2 regions of the Paraclostridium bifermentans genome follow, and region 1 is predicted to be linked to the other one. Evidence: riboswitches for the same ligand, from Rfam matches in the RefSeq annotation. Region 1 holds a riboswitch; the other holds the start of a gene.
What was found. Region 1 has a riboswitch for FMN ahead of KXZ80_RS15045 (ECF transporter S component). Riboswitches for the same ligand answer to the same signal wherever they lie in the genome.
Positions count from the first base shown of each region.

Region 2: another riboswitch for FMN. It lies ahead of ribD (bifunctional diaminohydroxyphosphoribosylaminopyrimidine deaminase/5-amino-6-(5-phosphoribosylamino)uracil reductase RibD); the one in region 1 lies ahead of KXZ80_RS15045 (ECF transporter S component).

Region 1 covers NZ_CP079737.1:3,126,369-3,130,781, reverse strand. The annotation lists gene KXZ80_RS15055 (Tex family protein) at 1-1,746, shown strand, start outside; gene KXZ80_RS15050 (amidohydrolase) at 1,756-2,919, shown strand; FMN riboswitch at 2,983-3,101, shown strand; gene KXZ80_RS15045 (ECF transporter S component) at 3,212-3,817, shown strand; gene KXZ80_RS15040 (GNAT family N-acetyltransferase) at 4,002-4,413, opposite strand, start outside.
Region 2 covers NZ_CP079737.1:1,706,752-1,711,164, reverse strand. The annotation lists gene KXZ80_RS08230 (hypothetical protein) at 146-571, shown strand; gene KXZ80_RS08225 (glycosyltransferase family 2 protein) at 707-2,155, shown strand; FMN riboswitch at 2,214-2,330, shown strand; gene ribD (bifunctional diaminohydroxyphosphoribosylaminopyrimidine deaminase/5-amino-6-(5-phosphoribosylamino)uracil reductase RibD) at 2,513-3,610, shown strand; gene KXZ80_RS08215 (riboflavin synthase) at 3,611-4,264, shown strand; gene KXZ80_RS08210 (bifunctional 3,4-dihydroxy-2-butanone-4-phosphate synthase/GTP cyclohydrolase II) at 4,286-4,413, shown strand, end outside.

The DNA of each region.
Region 1 (4,413 bases):
TTAGAATGTAAGAAATATATAGATAAAGAAAAAGAAGTAAACTCTGAAGAAGATGCATTAAAAGGAGCTAAAGATATAATAGCAGAATTAGTTTCAGAAGATGCCAAGCTAAGAAAGTATATAAGAGAGTTAGCTTTAAGAGAAGGCGTTATATCAAGTAAAAACTCAAAAGATGAAAAATCTGTATATGATATGTATTACGAATTTAGTGAATCTGTGAAAACTATAGCGCCACATAGAGTGTTGGCTATAAATAGAGGAGAAAAAGAAGAATATTTAAAAGTTAAATTAGAAATTAATAATGAAAAAGTAATAAATCATATAGTTGATATATATGTTAATAAAAACAACCAAATAAATAAAGAAGAAATAATTTGTGCTATAGAAGATTCATACAAAAGACTTATATTCCCTTCGATAGAAAGAGAGATAAGAAATCATTTAACTGATTTAGCACATGAAAGAGCAATAAGTGTTTTTGGACAAAATGTTAAGAGCTTATTACTTCAACCACCTGTAAAGGATAAAGTGGTTATGGGATTTGACCCAGCATATAGAACTGGATGTAAGATAGCTGTTGTAGATAAGAATGGTAAGTTATTAGATTATACAACTGTATATCCAACTAAACCTCAAAATGATGTAGATGGAGCAAAAAAGACTTTAAAAGGACTTATAGAAAAATATAATATAGATATAATTTCTATAGGTAATGGTACAGCATCGAGAGAATCAGAACAATTTGTATCTGAAATGATAGGTGAAATAAATGGTAATGTTCAATATACTATAGTAAGTGAAGCAGGTGCATCTGTATATTCAGCATCAGAGCTTGCTAATGAAGAACATCCAGATATAAATGTATCTATAAGAGGAGCTATATCTATAGCAAGAAGATTGCAAGACCCTTTAGCTGAGTTAGTGAAAATTGATCCTAAAAGTATTGGAGTAGGACAATATCAACATGATCTTAATAAAAAAAGATTAGAAGAAGTTTTAAGTGGAGTTGTAGAAGATGCAGTAAACTCTGTAGGTGTAGACTTAAATACGGCTTCATATTCATTACTTGAACATGTAGCAGGAATAAGCAAAACTATAGCGAAAAATATAATTGAGTATAGAGAAGAAAATGGAGATTTTACATCAAGAGCTCAAATTAAAAAAGTTAAAAGATTAGGGCCACAAGCATTTACTCAATGTGCAGGGTTTATGAGAATAACAAATTCAAAAAATCCTTTAGACAACACTGGTGTACATCCTGAAAGTTATGATACTTGTAAAAGTTTACTGGAGACACTAGGATACTCATTGAATGATTTGAAAAATAGAAATGTAGATGAAATAGATTCTAAGATAGCAGATATTGGAATAAAAAAATTAAGTGAAGGATTAGAAGTAGGAATTGTTACTTTAAAGGATATTATATCTGAAATAAAAAAACCAGGAAGAGATCCAAGAGAAGAAGGGATTAAACCTGTACTTAGAACAGATGTATTAAAAATTGAAGATATAAAAGAAGGTATGGTTTTAAAAGGAACTGTAAGGAATGTTGTAGATTTTGGAGCATTTGTTGATATTGGAATAAAAAATGATGGTTTAGTTCATAAATCACAGATGAGTAATAAATTTGTAAAAGATCCTATGACAGTAGTAACTGTAGGGGATGTAATAGATGTAAAAGTAATAGGGATAGATTTAAAAACACAAAAGGTTTCTTTAACTATGAAAGATATAAAAGAAGTATAGGAGGAATAAATGCTTTTTATAAAAAATGGAATTATAAACACAGTCACTAATGGAATTATACAGGGTGACATACTTATTGAAAATGGGAAAATAATAGAAATTGGAACAGATATAGTTGCACCATTAGATGTAGAAGTTATAGATGCAAATGGAAGTTTAATTTTTCCTGGGTTTATAGATGCACATACACATTTAGGTTTATGGGAAGATGGTATGGGATTTGAGGGAGCTGATGGAAATGAAGAAACAGATCCAATAACGCCACATTTAAATCCTATAGATGGAATAAATCCTATGGAAAGAAGTTTTGAAGAAGCGAGAAACGGTGGAATTACATCTGCATGTAGTACACCAGGAAGTGCAAATGTCATGGGAGGACAATGTATCGCTATAAAGACTGTTGGTAGAAGAATAGATAAGATGATAATAAAAAATCCTGTGGCATCAAAAATAGCTTTTGGTGAAAATCCAAAAAGTTGTTATGGGCAAGAAGAAAAAGCTCCACAAACTAGAATGGCAATTGCTGCAATGTTAAGAGAAACATTAAAAGAAGCTGAGCAGTATCTAGAAGATATAAGATTGCATGAAGAAGATGATGAAAATGAAAAGCCCGATTATGATATAAAAATGGAAAGTTTACTTCCAGTATTAAATAGAGAAATTCCATTTAAAGTACATGCACATAGAGCTGATGATATGTTTACAGCGATAAGAATTGCAAAAGAATTCAATTTAAAGTTAACATTAGATCATTGTACAGAAGGGCATTTAATAGTTGAAGATTTAGTAGAAGAAGCGTATCCAGTTATAGTAGGGCCTTCGCTTTCTGAAAGATCAAAAATAGAATTAAGAAATTTAACTTTTGATACAGCTGGGGTTTTATCAAATGCAGGAATGCAAGTTTCACTAACTACAGATCATCCTGTAGTTCCTCTACATTACTTACCTGTATGTGCAGGAATAGCGGTTAAACATGGAATGGATTCTAAAAAAGCTATAGAAGCGATAACTATAAATCCTGCAAAAACATTAGGTATAGATAATAGGGTAGGTTCTATAGAAGTTGGGAAAGATGCAGATATAGTTATATGGGATAATAATCCTTTAGAAATTCAAAGCAATGTCCTGTATACTATAATTGATGGAAAAGTTGTATATAGAAAACAAGCTTAATTAATATTGACATATTTAAATTTTATTAATAATATATAGATATAAGGAAAATTAAATAGCACGTAAGATCTTCGGGGCAGGGTGAAATTCCCTACCGGCGGTATAGCCCGCGAGCTACATTTGTAGCATGACTTGGTGAGATTCCAAGGCCGACAGTAAAGTCTGGATGAGAGAGGATTAGTATATATGTATAAGAAAGATATTATTGTTTTAATATACTTAAAAAACTAAGCTCGAAGAGATTCTTTGGGCTTTTTCTTTTTCCTAAAATTAAAATTAGGAGGTTTTTTAAATGGATAATATATTCACTAATAAAAAAACTATGAGTACAAATACAATGACAAAGGTAGCTATTTTAGCAGCAATTTCTTATATTTTAATGTTTATAGCAATACCTATTCCAGGTATATTTCCTGATTTCTTAAAACTAGATATATCAGATGTTCCTGCTATATTTGGAGGTATGACATTAGGGCCAGTAGCAGGTTTTACAATAGTTCTTATTAAAAATTTATTCCAAGCAATGACAGCATCAACAACAGCTTGGATAGGTGAAACAGCAAACTTATTAATTGGTGGTTCATATGTAGTAATTTTATCATTAGCATACAGACACAAAAGAAATATAAAGGGATTATTTTTAGGATTTTTCTTAGGAACAATAGTTATGATAGTAATAGGGTGTTTAACTAACTATTATATGTTACTACCTTTCTATGGAAAAGTAATGCCTATGGAAGCTATAGTAAATATGGGACATGTAATAAATCCTAATGTAGTAGATTTAAAGAGTTTTGTTATTTGGATGATAGCTCCATTTAACTTAGTTAAAGCAATACTAATGTCAGTAATTACATTACCTCTTTATAAAAAGATGGAGGTAATATTAAAAAAATAAATTAATTAAGGAGATATACCAAAAACTAGGGTGTTCATAGATAAATATATAAGTTTTGCTCCATGAAAGTTTAAAAGATGCTTTCAAAATGTCGCTAAAACTTATATATTTATCATTCACTACCTATTTTGATATATCTCCTTTTTTATGAGCAACAGACGAAGTCGCTCAAGATAAGCGAATTTTATTTTTCATCATAAACATAATAGACACAATCATTTTTAAAATTAGATATTGATTCAAAATTATTTTCTTTAAGCTGATTTATAAGTTTATCATATGGATTTGTTATATAAATTTCAGCCTCTTTTGATTTATATTTCAATAAAGAATAATTAGTAGCATCATTAATTCCTTCAAATGTGTTATCTATGCATATAATAGATGGACATCCTTTCATTTTTATAATACATTTATGACCATTAACTATTAATAAAGAATCACTTTTAACTAAATCATTAAAAATATTTTCGCAAATATTTAAAAATGTAAATCCATAAGTTAATTTATTATTACAAGTTTTAAAATAATCGAGATTTTTAAATTCTTTATAAGAAATATTCCATTTTTCAACTTTAAAATCTAATAAATTTAAG
Region 2 (4,413 bases), 1.4 Mb from region 1:
TATCAAATTTATAACTAATATTTAATTACCCAAAAAAATTAAAATAAAACTAAAATGGATATTGATTCCAATTAAGTAACAATGCTTATTTTAAAGACATATTATAATAAGTAACTATATTTAAATAGTTATGATGGTGATTAATATGATAAAAAGAGGAATAAAAATTATTTTAGAGGAAATAAAAGAATTTTTTAACGAACTAGGAATAGTATGTAAATATTTAATAATTCTAGGATTAATTTCATTTTTAGTTGTGTGTATATCGATTTTCGATACGGAACTAGACGCTACTGGAAACTTAGTTACTATACGAACAGCATTTTCTTCTATTGCAGGATATATACTAGAGCGATCAACCAAAACATGCACTTCTAGTCCTAAGTTATTAAAGACTAAGGTATTAGTGGTAGGAACTTTTGCTGTAATGGCAATGATTGTTACCATATGTGCTTATGTATTAGATATTAATGTAAATAATCCATCTCTAATATTAATTAAAAATTTATTATTTTCATCTATAGGTTTTTTAACAAGTGCAAGTAAAGACTTTACTGGGAAAGATTTATAAATTTCAGAGGTTTATCATATTAATTATGGTAAGCCTCTTTTTTAAAATCAATAAAGTAAATTGTATATTTATAAAAGTAACTTTTTATTAAATTTATAATTGGGAGTGGATAGATTGAAGAGTTTGAGTGTTTGTATGATAGTCAAAAATGAGGAAAAAAATATAAAGAGATGTTTAGATAGTATAGAGTCAATAGCAGATGAAATTATAATTGTTGATACAGGATCAAATGATGAAACTTTAAACATATGTAGTAATTACAATGCAAAGGTAATAAACCATAAATGGAAGAATGACTTTAGTGAAGCTAGAAATGTATCATTAGAGTATGCTACCAAAGATTATATATTATTTTTAGATGCCGATGAAGAAATCTCAAAAGAAGATTTGGGGAAATTGAAAGCATTATTAAGTAGTAAAAAATTATCAGAGGGATATTTTTTTAGACTAACAAATATAATCAACGGAACTGAAGTAGGAGAATATGTAGTTTTTAGATTTTTTAAAAATAAAAGAAAATATAGATTTAGGGGAAAAGTACATGAACAAATAGCTAATTGCATTCAAAAACATAATAAAGATAAGTGTATTGAAAATATAGATATTAAAATTTATCATTACGGATATGACCCAAATAAGGTTAATATAGAGTCTAAATATAAAAGAAATATGGGGATTTTAAATACATACACAGAAGAAGAAAAAGATGCCTATTATTTTTATGTTTTAGGGAATGAATACGCAAGAATTACAGACTTTAAAAGTGCGATAGAGTCTTATAAAAAATCTTTAGAGCTTATGGAGTTGAAATATAATTATGTGTTTTACCCATATTTAATTCTGAACATAGTAAAGGCATATTCAAATGAAAAACAATTTTATGAATCTATAAAATTTATAGAAGAAATTAGATTATCAATTCCAAATTTTAAAGATTTATATTTTATGGAGTGCTTAGCATATATTGAATGTGGTAAAATAAGCAAAGCACTAGAGTGTTTAAATAAGTATATAAATTGCCCAGTAGGAAATACTTATGAATATCCAAATAATAATTTCGAAAAAATATATGATATAAAAGAAATGAAAAATAATCTAGAACAAGCAGCAAATAATAATACAGATAATTTATTATTTGCATTAATGATAATAGACCAATATGACAATAGTATTATTAATACAGTAAAAAGTTTCAATGAAATAGTATCCAACTTTGTTATAGCAACTAATAATAAATATTTAGAATTAGTTGAATTAAAAAACATAGGGGCTCAGATAATTTACTTAAATGATGAAGATGTAAACCTATTAATAAAAAGATGCAAAAGTAAATATATTTTTATAGTTGATAGAGGAGAAATTTGTTCAACGTTAAGTCAGAAAAAAATAATAGAATTACTATCAAATACAAATGAAAAAACATTTACTGTAAACATTGTAAACATAGGAAATAGCACTAAATATAAAGAGATAAGAATTATAAAAAATGATAGTGAAAACTTCATAAATGATTATAAAAATATGTTAATAAAAAATATTAATGCAATAGATAGTAATATCTATATCCATAAGGCAATTAATTAAATTTTAAATTTATATATTGACAATCTAGTATATAAGAATTATTATCTAATTAGAATTAAATAATCTTCAGGGCAGGGTGAAATTCCCTACCGGCGGTAAAGCCCGCGAGCCGTAAATGGCATGATTCGGTGAAACTCCGAAGCCGACAGTAAAGTCTGGATGAAAGAAGATAATGTATTGTAATGTATATAAGCATATACTATTATTTTGATTTTTAAGCTCTGAAATATCCTATATTTCAGAGCTTTTTTAATTAATTTAATATGTGTATTTTTATGATACAAAAAGCCCTGAGTTTAAAACTCAGGGCTTTTATTATTTTCTTTTATAAATCACAAGATGTGAAAGGAGAATATAATGGATGAATATTATATGGGTTTAGCTATTAACCTTGCAAGAAAAGGAATAGGAAAAGTAAATCCTAATCCTATGGTTGGAGCAGTTATAGTTAAAGATAACAAAATTGTAGGTACAGGGTATCATGAAAAGTATGGAGGAAAACACGCAGAGGTAAATGCAATTGAAAATTCAAGAGAGAGCTTAAATGGATCAACGATGTATGTAAATTTAGAACCTTGTTCTCATTTTGGTAAAACGCCTCCTTGTGTAGATAAAATTATAGAAAGTAAAATAAATAAAGTTGTTATAGCGTCTGTAGATCCCAATCCGCTAGTGCAAGGCAAAGGAGTTAAAAAACTTAGAGATTCAGGTATTGAAGTTAAAGTTGGAGTTTTAGATGAAGAAAATAAAAAATTAAATGAAGTTTTTTTAAAATATATAAAAAATAAAAAACCATTTGTAGCTATGAAAGTTGCCATGAGTTTAGATGGGAAAATAGCAACAAGTACAGGTCAATCAAAATGGATAAGCTGTGATGAGTCAAGAAGATACGTACATAAGTTAAGAAGTGAAGTAATGAGTATATTAGTTGGAATAAATACTGTTATAAAAGATGATCCAATGTTAGATTGTAGATTAGAAAACGGTAAAAATCCAATAAGGATTATAGTAGACACAACACTTAAAATACCTATAGATTCAAAAATTGTATCTAGTTCAAAATCAATTAGAACTATTGTAGTAACTACAAAAAATGCAAATAGAAATGTAATGAAATTACTAGAGGGTAAAGGTGTTGAAATATTAACTGTTAATTTAAAAAACAACTTAGTTGATTTAAAAGAAATGATAAATAAATTAGGAGAATTAAATATAGATAGCATTTTAATTGAAGGAGGATCGAGCTTGAATTTTTCAGCAATGAATGAAAATATAGTTGATAAAATTCAAGTATATGTAGCCCCTATTATCCTAGGAGGAGAAAGCTCTAAAACTCCTATTGGAGGACAAGGAGTAGATGATATAAAAGAAGCATTTAAACTTCATAGATTAGAGCATAAACAAGTAGGTTCAGACATTTTAATTGAAGGATACTTGAAAGGAAGTGACGAGTAATTGTTTACGGGAATAGTTGAGGAAATCGGTACTATAAATCACATAAAAAATGGAGTTAAGTCATCTAAGCTTATTATTAATTGTAATAAAGTTTTAGAAAAAACTGAAATAGGAGATAGCATTTGTACAAATGGAGTTTGTCTAACTGTAACTAATATAAACAAAGGAACATTTGAAGCTGATGTGATGTCAGAAACTATTAGAAAAAGCAATTTAAATACTTTAAAAATAGGAAGTAAGGTAAATCTAGAAAGAGCATTGAGTTTAAGTACTAGATTAGGAGGACATTTAGTTAGTGGTCATATAGATGGCACAGGATATATAAAAGATTTAAAAAAGGAAGATACTGCAATATGGATAACAATAAAAACTTCAGTAGATATACTTAGATATATTGTATATAAAGGTTCTATAACTATTGATGGAATTAGTCTAACGATAGCCTATGTAGATAACGATGTATTTAAGGTTTCTATAATACCACATACATTACAACAAACTATATTATCAAGTAAAAATATTGGAGATAGTGTAAACCTAGAATGCGATATGATAGGCAAATATGTTGAAAAACTATTAGGAATTAGTAATTCTGATAAACAACAATCTAATAATATAAATGAAACTTTTCTCAAAGAAAATGGATTTATTTAAAATAAATTGGAGGTAGAAAAAATGTATAAATTTAATCACATTGAAGAGGCAATAGAGGATATAAGGGATGGTAAGATAGTTGTAGTTATAGATGATGAAGATAGAGAAAATGAGGGAGATTTGTTAATGGCGGCAGAAAAAGTAACTCC